DNA from 2 places in the Telluria sp. RT2P19 genome. Region 2 is predicted to be linked to the other one. Evidence: predicted binding sites of a transcription regulator. Region 2 holds the regulator's gene; the other holds the start of a gene.
What was found. Region 2 encodes sigma-54, which starts transcription at its own class of promoters, with help from an activator protein. Its sites were predicted from a motif close to TGGCANGNAANCTGCTTT; they were not measured.

Region 1 (7,999 bases), on a different contig from region 2:
TTGGCGAAGGACACGCTGCCGACCGCGAACTTGCGCTGGCCCCCGGCACATAGGGTCTTGTAGTTCTTGCCCAGGGTGGCGATATTCGGCTCGGTGAAGGCGACCGCGATCGGCGCGCGGCGCAGGCCCGGACGCACATCCGGATAGCGGCCGGCATTGTCGCCGGCGATCTTGCCGTGGTCGGCCGCGTCGTGCAGCAGCGGCCGCTCGTTGTTGGCGTCGCCCGCGATGAAGATATGGCTGGTCCCGCACTGCATGGTGCGGGCGTCGAAGACAGGGATGCCGTCCGGTCTCCGTTCCAGGCCCGTATGCTCCAGCCCCAGGTCGTGCACATTGGGCGTGCGGCCGGCCGTCATCAACACGTACTGGAAGCGCTCGGTGCTTTCCTTGCCCAGCGCGTCACGCACGCTCAGCACCACCTCGTCGCCTTCCTGCACCGCCCCCACCACCTCGGTCTGGAAGGCGATGTCGAGTTCTTCCATCAAGACCCGCCCGGCGCAGCGCAGCACTTCGGGATCGGTGATGTTGGCGATGCTGCCGCCGCGCGCGTAAAAGCGCACGCGCACTCCGAGCCGGGCCAGGGCCTGGCCCAGTTCAAGTCCGATGACGCCAGTGCCGATCACGGCCACCGAACGCGGCAGATCGTCCCAATAGAACACGTCGTCACTGGTGACGATGCCGGGGCCGACGTCCTCGAGCTGTGGCAGGCGCAGCGGCGTGGAGCCGGTGGCGATCACGATGCGGCCGGCCTGAATCTCGGTATGGTCGTCGACCACCAGGGTGGAGGGTCCGGTGAAGCGCGCGCGACCCTGCAGGCGGTCTTGCACGGGCATCGATTCGACCCCTTCCAGCACGAAGCCGACGAAGCGGTCGCGCTCGCGCTTGACCCGTTCCATGACGGCGCGGCCGTCGATGCGTTTTTCACCGGCGTGCACGCCGAATGGGCCGGAGGTATCGATCACGTGGGACGCCTCGGCTGCGGCAATCAGCAGCTTGCTCGGCATGCAGCCGACCCGGGCGCAGGTGGTACCGTACTGGCCGCTCTCGATCACCACCGTCTGGGCGCCTTGCGCCTTGGCGGCGCGGTAGGCAGTCATGCCGGCGGTGCCGGTGCCGATGATGGCGACGTCCACGTTCAGTTGTTTCATTCTGCTCTCCACGATTTAGCTGGGAAGACGATACCCTAATCCCCACACGCTGTGGAGAGCGGATCTGCCGCGGAAGCCCCATGCCCTGTCTTCCTATGGTGTATGTCGAGAAACTTTACACCGCAATCATGTAAAAATCGAAATAATGCCAATTATTCATTCAAAATCAGGGAATTGGAAATATCTCATTGTTAAGGCATGATTCTTGCTAAATGAGAGTACAAACTAATTTTCGGGAGTATCCATGAAATCAACTGCGGTCAATAAATTTCTTGGGAGTCTGGCATTGCTTGCCTGTACGTCGCTTTCCGCTGCACCGATGACCACGAATGTCGATGTCACGGGTATTTTGAGTAATGGCCAAACCGATGATCCGACCAATACGGTGTTACTGATCGACATCGGCGCCAACTCGACGGTTACCGGTTTTAGTTACAACGTCAGCCTGACCGCGTTTGCACCGAGTTTTCTGGACGAAATCGGTGTGGTGATCGAAACCTCTGCAAGGGATCAAGGCTTCAGCTTGTTCCTGACACCAGGCGATGTGGAAGATGGATCAGGCAACATGTCGGGCTCGGGGATCTTTGCCGACATGTTCGAGCTGGGCGAACAGAGCTTTGCCGTTGGTGCCGACGGGATCTTGCGCTTGGAATTCGCTGAGTTATTCGATGAGGCGGTCAACCCGGACGGACGCTGGGATTTCGGTTTCATTACCTTCAACTATGACACCGTTGAGGCCGAAGTGCCGGAGCCTTCCACTACACTGCTAATGGGCGCCGGACTCGCCATGCTGGGCTACGCCGGCCATCGCCGTCGCCGCACCACCGGCAAAGCCGCCGTCCAAGCGGCTTAAATATCAAGCGGGTCGACTTCGAGCGACCATTTGACGCGGGCTTTCATTGCCCGCAAATGCTCGACCCAAACCCGCAGGAAGGCCTGCAGCGCGGGCCGCGAACCCGATTCGACCAGCAGCTGGGCGCGGTCCACGTTGTGCACCCGCGTCAGCGTCATCGGGATCGGGTCGTTGATCATGATCCCGTCGGCCGGCAGGCAGTCGCGCGCCGCTTCCAGGAAGTCGATCGCGATCGGCAGCTCCTTCGCCTCGGCGCGCAGCAAGGCCTGGTACATATAGGGTGGCAGCCCGGCTTCCTTGCGTTCTTCCAGCAACTGCCCGGCGAAGCGCTCGTAATCGTGGCGCATCACGGCGCCATACAGCGGATGCTGCACATAGCGGGTCTGCACCAGCACCTCGGACGGCGCACCGGCCCGCCCCGCCCGTCCCGCCACCTGCATCAGCTGCGCGAACAGGCGCTCGCTGGCGCGGTAGTCCTGCGAGAACAGCGCGGTATCCGGGTTCAAAATCCCGACCAGGGTCAGCTTCTTGAAGTCGTGCCCCTTGGCGACCATTTGCGTGCCGATCAGGATATCCACCTCGCCCCGGTGCACGCTGTCGAAGGCGGCTTGGGCGCTGCCCTTCAGGCGGGTCGAGTCGGCGTCGATGCGCAGGATGCGCGCCTCCGGGAACAGCGCCTGTAATCCCTCTTCCACGCGTTGGGTGCCGCGGCCCAACGGCTGCAGGTCGACGTTGCCGCAGGTCGGGCAGGAACGCGGGATGCGCAGTTCGAGGCTGCAGTGGTGGCAGCGCAGTCGGTGCTCGGGCTTGTGCAGCACCATGAAGGCGGTGCAGCGGGTGCAGTTGCTGATCCAGCCGCACGCGTCGCAGCAGATTACCGGGGCATAGCCGCGCCGGTTCAGGAACAGCAGCGACTGCTCGCCGCGCTCCAGCCGCCCACGCAGGGCCGCCAGCATTTCGCTCGTCAGGCCATCGCGCGCGCGGTCGCGCTCCATGTCGACCAGGCGTACCTTGGGCAGCACGGCGTCGCGCACGGCGCGCTCGCGCAGGTCGAGCCGCTTGTAGCGGCCCGAGCGCGCGTGATGCCAGGTCTCGAGCGACGGCGTGGCCGAACCGAGCACGATCGGGATCCCCAGTTGGTGCGCACGCCATACGGCCAGGTCGCGCGCCGAATAGCGCAGGCCTTCCTGCTGCTTGTACGAGGGGTCGTGCTCCTCGTCGATCACGATCAGCTTGAGATGCGGCAGCGAAGCCAGGATCGCCAGCCGGGTGCCAAGCACGATACGCGCCTGGCCCGTGTGCGCGGCCAGCCAGTGCAGCATGCGCTCGCCCTCGGACAGGCTGCTGTGCAGGGTGGCCAGCATCATGCCCGGGAAGCGCGCCCGGATATTCCCTTCCAGCTGGGGCGTCAGGTTGATCTCGGGGACCATGATCAGGATCTGCGCCTGCGGGTCGCGCCGCAAGACCTGGGCGCAGGCCTGCAGGTAGACCTCGGTCTTGCCGCTGCCGGTCACGCCCCACAGCAGCAGCGGGCTGAAACCGTCGGCGCCGCCGATCGCGTCGGCCGCCTGCTGCTGGGCATGATTGAGCACCGGCATATCGACAGCCGTCGCATCCTGCACCGCGTCGAGCTTGGCCAGCTTCTTCAGGGCCCGGTCCAGGGCCACGGTCTTGGGCACGCGCAGGTTCTTGGGCAGGCCGGGCAGCGCAACCTCCCCCAGCGGCCGCTGGTAATAATCGGCCGCGAAGCGCGCCAGCGCGATCCAGCGCTCCGTGAGCGGCGCCAACTGGCTGCGCACGGCCAGCGCATCCTTCAATTTGTCGGGCGCAACATTGGTCTCGTGCTTCACCGCCACGATCAGGGCCATGATCTCGCGCCGCGCGAACGACACCAGGACCAGCTGGCCGGGCAACGGTTCTTCGCCCGGCTGGCAAGGCCAGCGGTAATCGAAGCTGCTGTTCAGCGGGGTATCGAGCACGACCTCGAGAATGCAGTGTGTGCTGTTGAGATCGGTACTGGTCGACAATCTGGGCCCTGTGCAAATCTGTGGAAAACTTTGTGAATAGCGTGGGACTTGACCCCGTTAAAGGTTTACGTTAGATCAAGTCATAATCGTTAATTCCTAAATTCAAGACAATTTTTGTCTTATAAATCAATAACTTACTTATTTACCCTCAACGCTGCCAACAAAGTCGCGGGCTTTTCCAGCATTGTGCATAAGTAGGCCATTCGACGTGGAAAACTCGCTGCATTGCATCACGAAGTTAAGGCAATACTTGAAGAAGTCCGCTAAGTGCCGGTAAACCAAGCACTTTTCAGCATTGCTAAACCGCCTGTTGATAACTTTGTGAACAAGGAGTCCAATTTTGCTGAATTCTACTGGACAACCTTGTGGCGCAGGAGGCACTCAGCACTGCATCTGTACAAAAAACGCTTATAAATCATCGCTGTACGCTGACTCGAAAGATGCTGAGATGTCCACAGGAATTTTTACACGCTTTTCGGAAGTTGTGAACAAGTGAGGGTCGGGCTGGCGATCTTGTCAACAAGGCCGCCTGCCGCGGAGGATCGGTCAGCCGGCGCGCTGCTTGCGGCTGATGCTGTGCACGGCGTCGACCATGGCGCTGACCGATTCGGGCGGCGTGAATTGCGAAATGCCGTGGCCAAGGTTGAACACATGGCCATGGCCATTCGACGGCGCACCATAGGCGGCGAGCGAGCGCTCGACTTCGGCGCGGATCTGGTCCGGCCCGGCAAACAGGATGGCCGGATCGAGGTTGCCCTGCAGCGCCACACGGTCGCCCACCAGGCCGCGCGCGCGGCCCAGGTTGACGGTCCAGTCCAGGCCCAGCGCATCGGCGCCGATGTCGGCCATCTCGTCCAGCCAGATGCCTCCGCCTTTCGTAAAGACAATGGCGGGGATGCGCACGCCATCCTTCTCACGTTGCAGGCCGGCGACGATCTGGCGCATATAGCGCAGCGAAAATTCCTGGTAAGCGCCATCGGCCAGCGCCCCGCCCCAGGAATCGAAGATCATCACGGCCTGCGCGCCGGCGTCGATCTGCGCGTTCAGGTACTGGATCACGGCCTGCGCATTGATGTCCAGGATGCGGTGCATCAGGTCGGGACGGCTGTACAGCATCTTCTTGACCGTGTGGAACTCGCGCGAGCCGCCGCCTTCGACCATATAGCAGGCCAGGGTCCATGGGCTGCCCGAGAAGCCGATCAGCGGCACGCGGCCGTCCAGCGCGGTGCGGATCGAGGTCACGGCCCGGAACACATAATCGAGGGATGCCATGTCGGGCACGGCCAGCGCGTTCACCTCGGCCTCGGAGCGCAGCGGACGTTCGAACTTCGGCCCTTCGCCATCGGCGAAATACAGGCCCAGGCCCATCGCGTCCGGCACCGTCAGGATGTCGGAGAACAGGATCGAGGCATCCAGCGGGTAGCGGTCGATCGGCTGCAGCGTGACTTCGGTGGCGTAGTCGGGATTCTTCGCCAGCCCCAGGAACGAGCCGGCGCGCGCACGGGTGGCGCGGTATTCCGGCAGGTAGCGGCCCGCCTGGCGCATCAGCCACACCGGGGTGTAGTCGGTCGGCTGGCGCAACAGCGCACGCAGGAAGGTGTCGTTCTGGAGCGGGGCAAATTGTGGCATGGCTGACAATGGCTCAGGTAAGGAAACGGCTATTATCGCATTTTGGGGGGCGCACTATAATGCTCGTCCGACCAAGGAAAGAGTCCAGATCATGACGATTGCCACCAGCAAACAACCGGCACCCTGCGGCGCCTGGCCCTCCCCCATCAGCGCCGCCGTGGTTGCCGCCGGCGCCGTGCCGCTGGCGCAGACGATGCTCGACGGCCAGCGCCTGGGCTGGCTCGAAGGCCGCAGCAGCGAAGCCGGGCGCACGACGCTCATGGTCCACGACGCCAGCGGCACGCGCGAACTGACGCCGGCGCCCTTCAATGTGCGCAGCCGCGTGCACGAATACGGTGGCGGCGCCTGCCTGCTGGGCGGCGGCGCGGCCTGGTTCTCGCACCATGTGGATAACCGCCTGTACCGGGTCGAAGCGGATGGCCGGCCGGTCGCCATGACGGCCGAAGGCACGGGCCACCGCTTTGCCGACTTCGTCCTCGATGGCGCGCGCCAGCGCCTGATCTCGGTGCGCGAGGACCACTCGGCGGACGCCACCTACCCCGTCAATACTCTGGCTGCAGTCGGCTTCGACGGCGTCGAGACCGTGCTGGTGGACGGTAACGATTTCTATGCGGCGCCGCGCCTGTCGCCCGACGGCAGCCAACTGGCCTGGCTGTGCTGGGACCATCCGCGCATGCCGTGGGAAGGCACCGAGTTGTGGCTGGCCGACGTGCTGGACGACGGTTCGCTGGTCAACGGCCGCCTGGTCGCGGGCGGCCCCGAGGAATCGATTTGCCAGCCCGAATGGTCGCCCGGCGGCGTGCTGCACTTCGTGTCCGACCGCAGCGGCTGGTGGAACCTGTACCGCTACGATCACGGCGTCGTGCATGCGCTGTGCCCGCGCGAGGCCGAATTCGGCGCGCCGCACTGGAACTTCGGCGGTGCCCTGTATGGCTTCCGCTCCGAAGACGAGATCGTGTGCGCCTTTATCGAGAAAGGCGTGAGCTACCTGGCGCGGCTGTCCAGCGGCACGCTGCTGCCGCTCGAGACAGCGTATGAAGAAATCCGCGAGCTACGCGTGCAGGGCGATGTCGTGGTCTTCCTGGGCGGCGCGCCGACCATCGCGCCCGAACTGGTGCGGATCGACCTGCAAACCGGCGCCAGCGAGGTGTTGGCCCACTCGATCCCGCAACTGCCGGCCACCAGCTACCTGTCGGTGCCGCTGGCGATCGACTATCCAAGTGACAACGGCCGCGTGGCGCATGCGTTCTACTATGCGCCGACCAATGCCGACCATGCGCCTGTGACCGGAGAACTGCCGCCGCTGATCGTGATCGGCCACGGTGGCCCCACCGGCATGGCGGCCAGCACCCTGAAACTGTCGACCCAGTTCTGGACCAGCCGCGGCTTCGCCGTGCTGGACGTGAACTATGGCGGCAGCACCGGTTTCGGCCGCGACTACCGCAACCTGCTCAAGCATCAATGGGGCGTGGTCGACGTCGAGGATTGCGTGGCCGGCGCGCGCCACCTGGCGGCGCAAGGGATCGTCGATCCAGAGCGCCTGCTGATCCGCGGCAGCAGCGCCGGCGGCCTGACGGTGCTGTCGGCACTCAGCTTCCACGACGTCTTCAAGGCTGGCGCCAGCTACTACGGCGTGTCCGACCTGGCCGGGCTGGACGCCGACTCGCACAAGTTCGAGTCGCACTACAACCAGTACCTGATCGCACCACCTGACACCGCCGCCGAGGTCTATCGCGCACGCTCGCCGATCCACCACACCGACAAGCTGGACCGGCCGATGATCTTCTTCCAGGGCCTGGACGACAAGGTGGTGCCGCCGCAGCAATCCGAGAGCGTGGTAGAGGCCCTGCGTGCGCGCAGGCTGCCGGTAGCCTACCTGACGCTCGAGGGCGAGGGTCACGGCTTCCGCAAGGCGGACAGCGTGGTGCGCACGCTGGAAGCGGAGCTGGTCTTCTATCTGCGCGTATTCGGCATCCCGGTGCCGGACGAGCTGCCTGCGATCGAGATCGAGAACCTCGCGTGATGCTGGAGGATGTGAGCGCGCGCCTGGCCGCCTGCACGGCACAAGAGCGCGCGCTGCTGGTCGTGCTGGCGATCGCGGGCGAACCGATGGGTCGCCAGCGCATTCTGGAGCACATGCGGGCGCTGGGGGTGGCGCTGCCGATCGCGCAATGGGCCGATGAACTGGCGCGCCTGCGCGAGCGCGCCCTGGTGGTCGACATGGGCGAGCGCGGCACGGGCATCGCGCCGGAGCTGGCCTGGCCGGTGCTGGACGCAGCCCTCGACGACGGCCTGTTCGACAGCGTGGCTGGCGCCTATGCCCAGGTCTCGACCGTGCGGCG
Region 2 (7,999 bases):
CAAACCGGGCAATCTGCGTGGCGCGCGCCAGTAAACACCCAGTTTCTGTCAGGATATAAGTAGTACGCTTGTACGTTTTAGACGACAGCCTGCACAAGGCATGGCATCACCTTTGGCTATACGATACCGAGCGCCCTGCCGTATTTTTTGGCGGACCTTCGAGCAATCGTCGGTGAATTGGCGCACTGGCATACGATAGCTGGCCGCAACGATTGATTTGTTGAAGAAATTGCGTAGCGCAGGTGATGCAAATCAACTAACTGGTTATCCCGTTTCGACGGGTCTCATACGGCGGTTTGGCCAGAAGCCCAAACTGTCGCGAATTCGAGTGTCTCAGGCCGCAAACAGGCCTATAATCCCGTGCTCGCAAGCACTCCACGCGTGCATCGCACCCACGTTATGACGAATCTAAGCAAAATCCTCTCGCTCGAGAACGTCCAGCTCGACATTGAAGTGTCGAGCAAGAAGCGGGCTTTCGAGCAAGCCGGCCTGATCTTCGAGAACAACTGCGGCATTGCCCGTTCGATCGTGTCGGACAACCTGTTCGCCCGCGAACGGCTCGGCTCGACGGGCCTGGGCCACGGCGTCGCCGTCCCGCACGGCCGCATCAAGGGCAGCAAGAGCCTCAAGTCCCCGCTGGCCGCCTTCGTGCGCCTGAAGGAACCGATTCCCTTCGAGTCGCCCGACGGCCAGCCGGTGAGCCTGCTGTTCTTCCTGCTGATCCCGGACCACGTCACCCAGCAGCATCTCGAAATCCTGTCCGAGATCGCCGAGCTGTTCTCCGACGAGTCGGTGCGCACCGCCCTGGCGAACGATTCCGATCCAAAATCAGTGCATGACCGCATTATCAACTGGCAACCCAGCCTGCAGGCTCTGGGTTAAACTGTACGTCTGATGAACGCGCGGCAATCACGCCGCGCGCCTTATTTGCGACGACGACAATGCCCATGCTGCAGTCTCCGCTGACCATCCAGCGGCTGTACGACGATAACCGCGACAGCCTGCAACTGGGCTGGTTCGCGGGCTTTCCCGGCGGCGAACGCCAGATCGCCGGCGATGCCGCCTCGGCCGCCGACCAGGTCGGCCACCTGAACCTGATCCACCCGGGCCGCATCCAGGTGTTCGGCCACCAGGAACTCGATTACTACCACCGCCTCAAGGCCAATTCGCGCAGCCACGTGGTGGGCGAACTGATTGGCGGCGGTCCGCCGGCGCTGATCATCGCCCAAGGCCTCGAAACTCCGCCCGACATCCTCGCCATCTGCGACGAGCAGAACATCCCGCTGTTCTCGACGCCGCTGCCGGCGGCGCAGGTGATCGACTTCTTGCGCGTGTACCTGTCCAAGAAGCTGGCGCAGCGCGTGATCATGCACGGCGTGTTCATGGACGTGCTGGGCGTGGGCGTGCTGATCACGGGCGAGTCGGGCCTTGGCAAGAGCGAGCTGGGCCTGGAGCTGATCTCGCGCTCCCACGGCCTGGTGGCCGATGACGCGGTGGAGTTCTCGCGCATCGCGCCGAACATGATCGAGGGCCGCTGTCCGCCGCTGCTGCAGAACCTGCTGGAAGTGCGCGGCCTGGGCCTGCTGGACATCAAGGCGATCTTCGGCGAGACGGCGGTGCGGCGCAAGATGCGGCTGAAACTGATCGTGCACCTGGTCAAGCGCGGCGCGCTGGACGAAGAGGTCGAGCGCCTGCCCTTCCACTTCCCGACCGAGGACGTGCTGGGCCTGCCGATCCGCAAGGTCGTCATTCCCGTGGCGGCCGGCCGCAACATCGCGGTGCTGCTCGAGGCCGCGGTGCGCAACACGATCCTGCAACTGCGCGGCATCGACACGCTGCAGGAATTCATGGAGCGCCAGCGCCAGGCGATGAGCGCGGATTGACCGCGGGCTGAACCGCTGCCGAAGAGACCGGCCGTGTGCCATCGCCCTGCGGTTGCGGTATCATCGCCGCATGCACATCGTCCTCATCACCGGCATCTCGGGCTCGGGCAAGTCCGTGGCCCTGAATGTTCTTGAAGACGCGGGTTACTACTGCGTCGACAACCTGCCGCCGGCCCTGCTGCCGGCCCTCGTCAATACAGTCAACGAGTCCGGCACCGCCAAGATGGCGGTCTCGGTCGACGCGCGCAGCGCCGAATCGCTGGTCGAACTGCCGGTGAGCGTATGTCGCCTGCGCGAGGACGGCCACGCGGTCAAGGTCATGTTCCTGACCTCGAGCACGCATTCGCTGGTCGCGCGTTTTTCCGAGACGCGGCGCAGCCACCCGCTGTCGCACGAACTGCGGCCGGGCGAGAACCCGGCTTCGCGCCGTACCCTCATCGAGTGCATCGCCGAAGAGCGCGAGCGCCTGTCGTCGATCGAGAACCTGGGCCATGTGATCGATACCTCGGAGCTGTCGGCCAACAAGCTGCGCGGCTGGATCAAGGAGCTGGCCGAGGTCGACCACGCGCCGCTGACGCTGTTCTTCGAATCGTTCGCGTTCAAGGTCGGCGTGCCGCTCGACGCCGACTTCGTGTTCGACGTGCGCGCGATCCCGAACCCGTATTACGACCTGGCCCTGCGGCCCCTCACCGGCAGGGATCAGCCGGTGATCGACTTCCTCGACACCCAGCCGAGCGCGATCGAGATGCTGGCCGATATCCGCAGCTTCGTGGCCAAGTGGCTGCCATCGTTCAAGACCGATAACCGCAGCTACCTGACGGTGGCGGTGGGCTGCACCGGCGGCCAGCACCGCTCGGTGTACATGGCCGAGCATCTCGGCGCGCACTTCGCCGAGACCGAGCGCGTGATCGTACGGCACCGGGAGCAGCCGAAGCATCCGGCTGCCTAGCACCTGCTCCGGTAGATTTCCAGTTTCTACCGCAGCACCTGCATTGCATCCACGATGCGCAGATCGTGCATCTGGTGCAGGTAGGCTTCCAGGTAGCCCTTGTGCGAAGCGCCCACGATGACCAGCATGCGCTCGCCCGGCCGTTCGGTCATCACGTCGCGGATATTGGCGGCCATGCGCAGGTTGCGCGTTTCCCAGTACCCCAGATACTTGCGGCCCAAGCGCTGCGGCGACGATTCGTTCATGGCGGCGCCGAAGTCGCTTTCGAAGACGAGCACTCCCTGGCCGGGCGCATTCTCGGCGCGGTACAGCGCCAGCACGCCTTCGGGGCTGCCCAACCCTTCGTTCAAGACCTTGTCCGCCTGCGCGCGCTTCTTGTTGGCCGGGTTATCCCAGATTGTATTGAAGGCCTCGATGATCGCCTGGCGGTCCTTGATCGGGCGGTCCGCCGTGTGGTCATCCATCGGATACACGCGCTCGTGGCCCAGGCGCGCGGCCAGGCGCGCGGCGATCATCAGGCTTTCGCTGACGCGCGTCTCGGACTTCTGCAGCTGGGCGACCAGCGCGGCATCGAGTCCGTCGCCCACGCGCTGCTCGGCGGCCGGCAGGCGCAGCCATTGGACGAAGGCCGACGCGGGTTCGCCGCCTGCAAGGAACAGGGCCGCCAGGCGACGCCGTTGCGCGGGGCTCGGCGCGTCCGGCCAGGAGGCCAGCAGCTTCTCGTACGCATCTGTGGCGGCGGCGACATCGAGCCCGGTGGCCGCCCGGGCTGGCGCAGGATCCCAGCAATAGCTGTCGATGGAGTCCTTGTAGCGCGCCTGGTAAGCGCGCATGAAGTCGCACTGTGGCCCGGACAGCGCTTCAATGGCGATCGCCTGCGGCTTCCAGGCGGCAAGCCGGTCGTTCACGAGGGTCAGGCTCGATTGCCTGAAGGTCTTCGGCAGTTGCGACAGATGGGACGAGCCGAGCACCAGCACTTCGGTCGCCCCTCCCGCCGCCGGGCCCTTGAGCCGGCTCGGATCGAAGTCGGGCCGGTGGTCCTGCGCGGCGACGCCGCCGCACAAGGTCATCGAGATCAGCAAGGCACGCAGGCGCATCGGTCTTCCTTTCACATCATGAAGGACTGATGGTCACACCTCATCGATACGGTGTCACGCAAAAATGGATATGCATGGGAGCGTTTATGCGAGATGCCTGAGCGGATGCGCGTGGTCCGGCCATACCGGCGCGAAGAAGCGCGCCACCATCTCGGGCGTGACCTGCTCGAGGGATGGGGGATTCCATTGCGGCGCATTGTCCTTGTCGATCACCAGCGCGCGTACCCCTTCCAGCACTTCGCCATGCTCGAAATTGCGGCGCACCAGCGAGCGCTCCATGCGCAGGCAGTCGGCCACGGACAGTTGGGCGCCGCGCGCCAGCAGCTCGTGGGTCACGCACATCATCAGGGGCGAGCGCTGGCGCATCGCCGCCAGGGCCTTTTGCGCGAACGGCGTCTCGTCGGGTTCGAGCGAAGCCATGATCGCGGCGACCGACGCCGCGCCGAAGTGCGTATCGATCAGTGCACGCCGGGCCTGCAGTTCGCTTTCGCCTGCCGCTTGCGCGAACGGCGCGGCGAAGGCGCGGATCGCGGCGGGCAGTTCGGCGCCGCCCGTCGCCTGGATCAGTGCGTTCAAGGCCGGCAGCTCGGCGCTTGGCACGAACACGTCGGCCAGGCCCACGTACAGCGCGTCGGCGGCGCCGATCGTCAGGCCGGTCAAGCCCAGGTAGTTGCCGAGCTGTCCCGGCGCATGCGACAGGAAATGGCTGCCGCCGACATCCGGGAACAGGCCGATGTTCACTTCGGGCATGGCCATCCTGGTGCGCTCGGTCACGATGCGCAGCCCGCAATCCGGGCCGCCCTGGGCGATGCCCATGCCGCCGCCCATCACGACGCCGTCCATGATGGCGATATAGGGCTTCGGATAGAAATGGATCAGGTGGTTCAGCGCGTATTCTTCGGTGAAGAAATCCTCGAGCAGCGCGCTGCCGCCCATCGGACCCGCATGGCCGACTTCATGGAAGAAGCGGATGTCGCCGCCTGCGCACAAGGCCTTTTCGCTGCTGCTGGTGAGCATGACCGCGTCGACTTGCGGGTTGGCCTGCCAGACAAGCAGGATGTCGGTCAGCGCGCGCACCATCGCGAGCGACAGCGAATTGAGCGCCTTCGGACGGTCGAGGGTGATGATGCCGGTGCGGTTGGCGATGCTGGTCAGGACGTGGTCGGTCATGGCGTGGTCGGTAATGGAGAGAGATGCATTTTACCGAACACGCGACGCGCGTCATACCGGGAAGCCGGATGCAAAAAGGGCGTCCCCTTAGACGCCCTTAGCTAGTGTGAGCCCTGCGCCTGATCAGGCGACAGCGGCGTCTTCGCCGCCGTTTTCCGGCAGGCGTTTGATCGAAGTACGGCTATGGTCCTTCAGTTGCTGCTTGTGTTTCAGGATTTGACGGTCCAGCTTATCCATCAGCGTGTCGATCGCGGCGTACAGGTCTTGCGCGACGCTTGCCACATGCAGGGTCTTGCCCGATACCTGCACGTTGATCTCTGCTTTCTGCCTTTTTTCTTTTTCAGTGAGGTTGTCGACGGCCAGGAAGACGTGGGTGTCGATCACCTGGTCGAAATGGCGAATGATGCGCTCGAGCTTATTCTGAACGTATTCACGGATGGCGGGGGTTACTTCGAGATGATGGCCACTGATTGTGAGGTTCATACACACTCCTTTGAAAATGTTGCACCGTGTGGGCCACAGGACGCGACAAGGCACGATGTCTGTGGACGGCGCAGTTACAAGGACTTGCGGAGGCTTACAGGGGGTATCTTGAGGGCTTCACGGTATTTTGCAACCGTGCGGCGCGCGATGACCATGCCTTGTTCCCCGAGCATCTCCGCGATCTTGCTGTCGGATAAAGGGTTCCTAGGGTCTTCTGCTCCTGTCAATTGTGCGATGAGCGCACGTATTGCCGTCGAGGATGCTTCGCCTCCCGCCTCGGTGGCAACGTGGCTGCCGAAGAAATACTTCAACTCAACCATGCCGTGCGGGGTCAGCATATATTTTTGAGTTGTGACACGAGAAATTGTGCTCTCGTGTAGGCCTAGTGTATCAGCAATCTCACGTAAAACAAGGGGCCGCATGGCAACCGCGCCGTGCGAGAAAAAGTTGCGCTGGCGCTCGACAATCGCCTCCGCCACACGGAGGATGGTGTCGAAACGCTGGCGCATATTCTTGATGAGCCACTTCGCTTCTTGCAGCTGCGCGCCCATCTGCGCCTCGCTCTTGCCCTGTTTGAGCAGGTTCGCGTACAGGCTGTTGACGCGCAGGCGCGGCATCACGTCCGGGTTCAACGTGACAGCCCAGCCGCTCTTGGAACGGCGCACGATCACGTCCGGCACCACGTAGTCGGACAGGTTCGATGCGAAGGCGGCGCCCGGATGCGGATTGCACTGGCGGACCACGGCCTGCACCTCGCGCAGGTCTTCGTCGTCGCAGTCGAGCGCTTTTTTGAGCTTGCTGTATTCGCGCTGGGCGAACCAGCTCAGGTAACCCTCGACGATGGTGAGCGCCATGCGCCGCGTGACCATCGGCACGCCGGGCATGCGCCGGATCTGCAGCGCCAGGCATTCGGCCGCGCTGCGCGCGCCGACGCCCACCGGGTCCATGCTCTGCACCAGCGCCAGCGCGCAGCGCAGCTCGTCGATCTCGATCTCGAGTTCTTCGGGCAGACGGGCGTGGATCTCGTCGAGTGGTTCCTCGAGGTAGCCGTTGTCGTCGAGCGCATCGATCACCAGCTCGGCCAGCGCCCGGTCGCGCGCCGACAAGGTGGCTTCGCGCACCTGTTCCATCAGGTGCTCGCGCAAGGTGATGGCGCAGGCCTCCAGCTGCGGGCGGCCGTCTTCATCCTCGCCGCCACTGCCCGACGATACCGAACCGCCATCGCTCCAGTCGGCGTCGCCACGGTCGCCATCGGCGGCGCCATCGAAGCCTTCGGCCTCGCCTGCCGGCGCTGGCGCCTCCTGTCCCTCGGCCTGCTGGCCGGGCGCGGACGGCGCTTCGCCATTGGCCGGCGCGTTGTTGATGGCGCCATCGGCCAGCAAGCGCACCGAGCGGTCGAGCGGATCGTCGAGCCGTTCCAGCAAGGGGTTATCGCCCAGTATCTGCTCGATCTCCTGGTGCAGTTCGAGTGTCGACAGCTGCAGCAGGCGGATCGATTGCTGCAATTGCGGCGTGAGCGCCAGGTGCTGCGATGTGCGAAGTTGCAGGGACTGTTTCATCTAGGTGTCGCTCACATGCGGAAGTGTTCACCCAGGTACACGCGGCGCACCGACTCGTCGGCGATGATGTCGTCAGGGCGGCCCGATGCCAGCACGGCGCCCTGGTTGATGATGTAGGCGCGGTCGCAGATGCCGAGCGTCTCGCGCACGTTGTGGTCGGTGATCAGGACGCCGATCTTGCGCTCCTTCAGGAAGCGCACGATGCGCTGGATCTCGATCACGGCGATCGGATCGACGCCGGCGAATGGCTCGTCGAGCAGCACGAAGCGCGGATTGGTCGCCAGCGCGCGCGCGATTTCCACGCGGCGGCGCTCGCCGCCCGACAGCGACAAGGCCGGATTTTCGCGCAGCTTCTCGATCTGCAGGTCGGCCAGCAGGGTGTCGAGGCGCGCGTTGATCTGGTCTTTCGACAGCGGCTTGCCGTTGTCCTTCTGCAGTTCGAGCACGGCGCGGATGTTCTCTTCGACCGTCAGCTTGCGAAACACCGACGCCTCTTGCGGCAGGTAGGACAGGCCCAGCACCGCGCGGCGGTGGATCGGCAGGCTCGTGATGTCGGTACCGTTGATGTCGATCGAACCGGCATCCGACGGCACCAGGCCGACGATCATGTAGAACGACGTCGTCTTGCCGGCGCCGTTCGGGCCCAGCAAGCCAACCACTTCACCGCATTCGACCTGCAGCGACACGTCGCGCACCACCAGGCGCTTGCCATAGCTCTTCTGCAGGCCTTTGACGACCAGGGTACTGCAATCGCCCAGCTCCATCGGGGCTGCCGTCATTGGGCGCCTCCGGCCGGGGCGCGCTTGGGCGCCAGGATCAGGGTGCCGCGGCCGCCGCCAACTTTACTTTGGCCGCTGA

Region 1: the regulator sigma-54 is predicted to act here: its motif matches at 1,343-1,360, upstream of AC56KW_RS08745 (PEP-CTERM sorting domain-containing protein).

Annotation. Positions count from the first base shown of each region.
Region 1 is NZ_JCASIL010000005.1:136,587-144,585, forward strand. It holds gene AC56KW_RS08740 (dihydrolipoyl dehydrogenase) at 1-1,148, opposite strand, end outside; gene AC56KW_RS08745 (PEP-CTERM sorting domain-containing protein) at 1,393-2,001, shown strand; gene AC56KW_RS08750 (primosomal protein N') at 1,998-4,028, opposite strand; gene hemE (uroporphyrinogen decarboxylase) at 4,575-5,657, opposite strand; gene AC56KW_RS08760 (S9 family peptidase) at 5,749-7,680, shown strand; gene AC56KW_RS08765 (SNF2-related protein) at 7,680-7,999, shown strand, end outside.
Region 2 is NZ_JCASIL010000020.1:14,093-22,091, forward strand. It holds gene queF (NADPH-dependent 7-cyano-7-deazaguanine reductase QueF) at 1-34, shown strand, start outside; gene AC56KW_RS20975 (PTS sugar transporter subunit IIA) at 400-882, shown strand; gene hprK (HPr(Ser) kinase/phosphatase) at 948-1,883, shown strand; gene rapZ (RNase adapter RapZ) at 1,954-2,832, shown strand; gene AC56KW_RS20990 (DUF5694 domain-containing protein) at 2,859-3,929, opposite strand; gene AC56KW_RS20995 (enoyl-CoA hydratase/isomerase family protein) at 4,014-5,099, opposite strand; gene hpf (ribosome hibernation-promoting factor, HPF/YfiA family) at 5,223-5,582, opposite strand; gene AC56KW_RS21005 (RNA polymerase factor sigma-54) at 5,657-7,141, opposite strand; gene lptB (LPS export ABC transporter ATP-binding protein) at 7,153-7,905, opposite strand; gene lptA (lipopolysaccharide transport periplasmic protein LptA) at 7,917-7,999, opposite strand, start outside.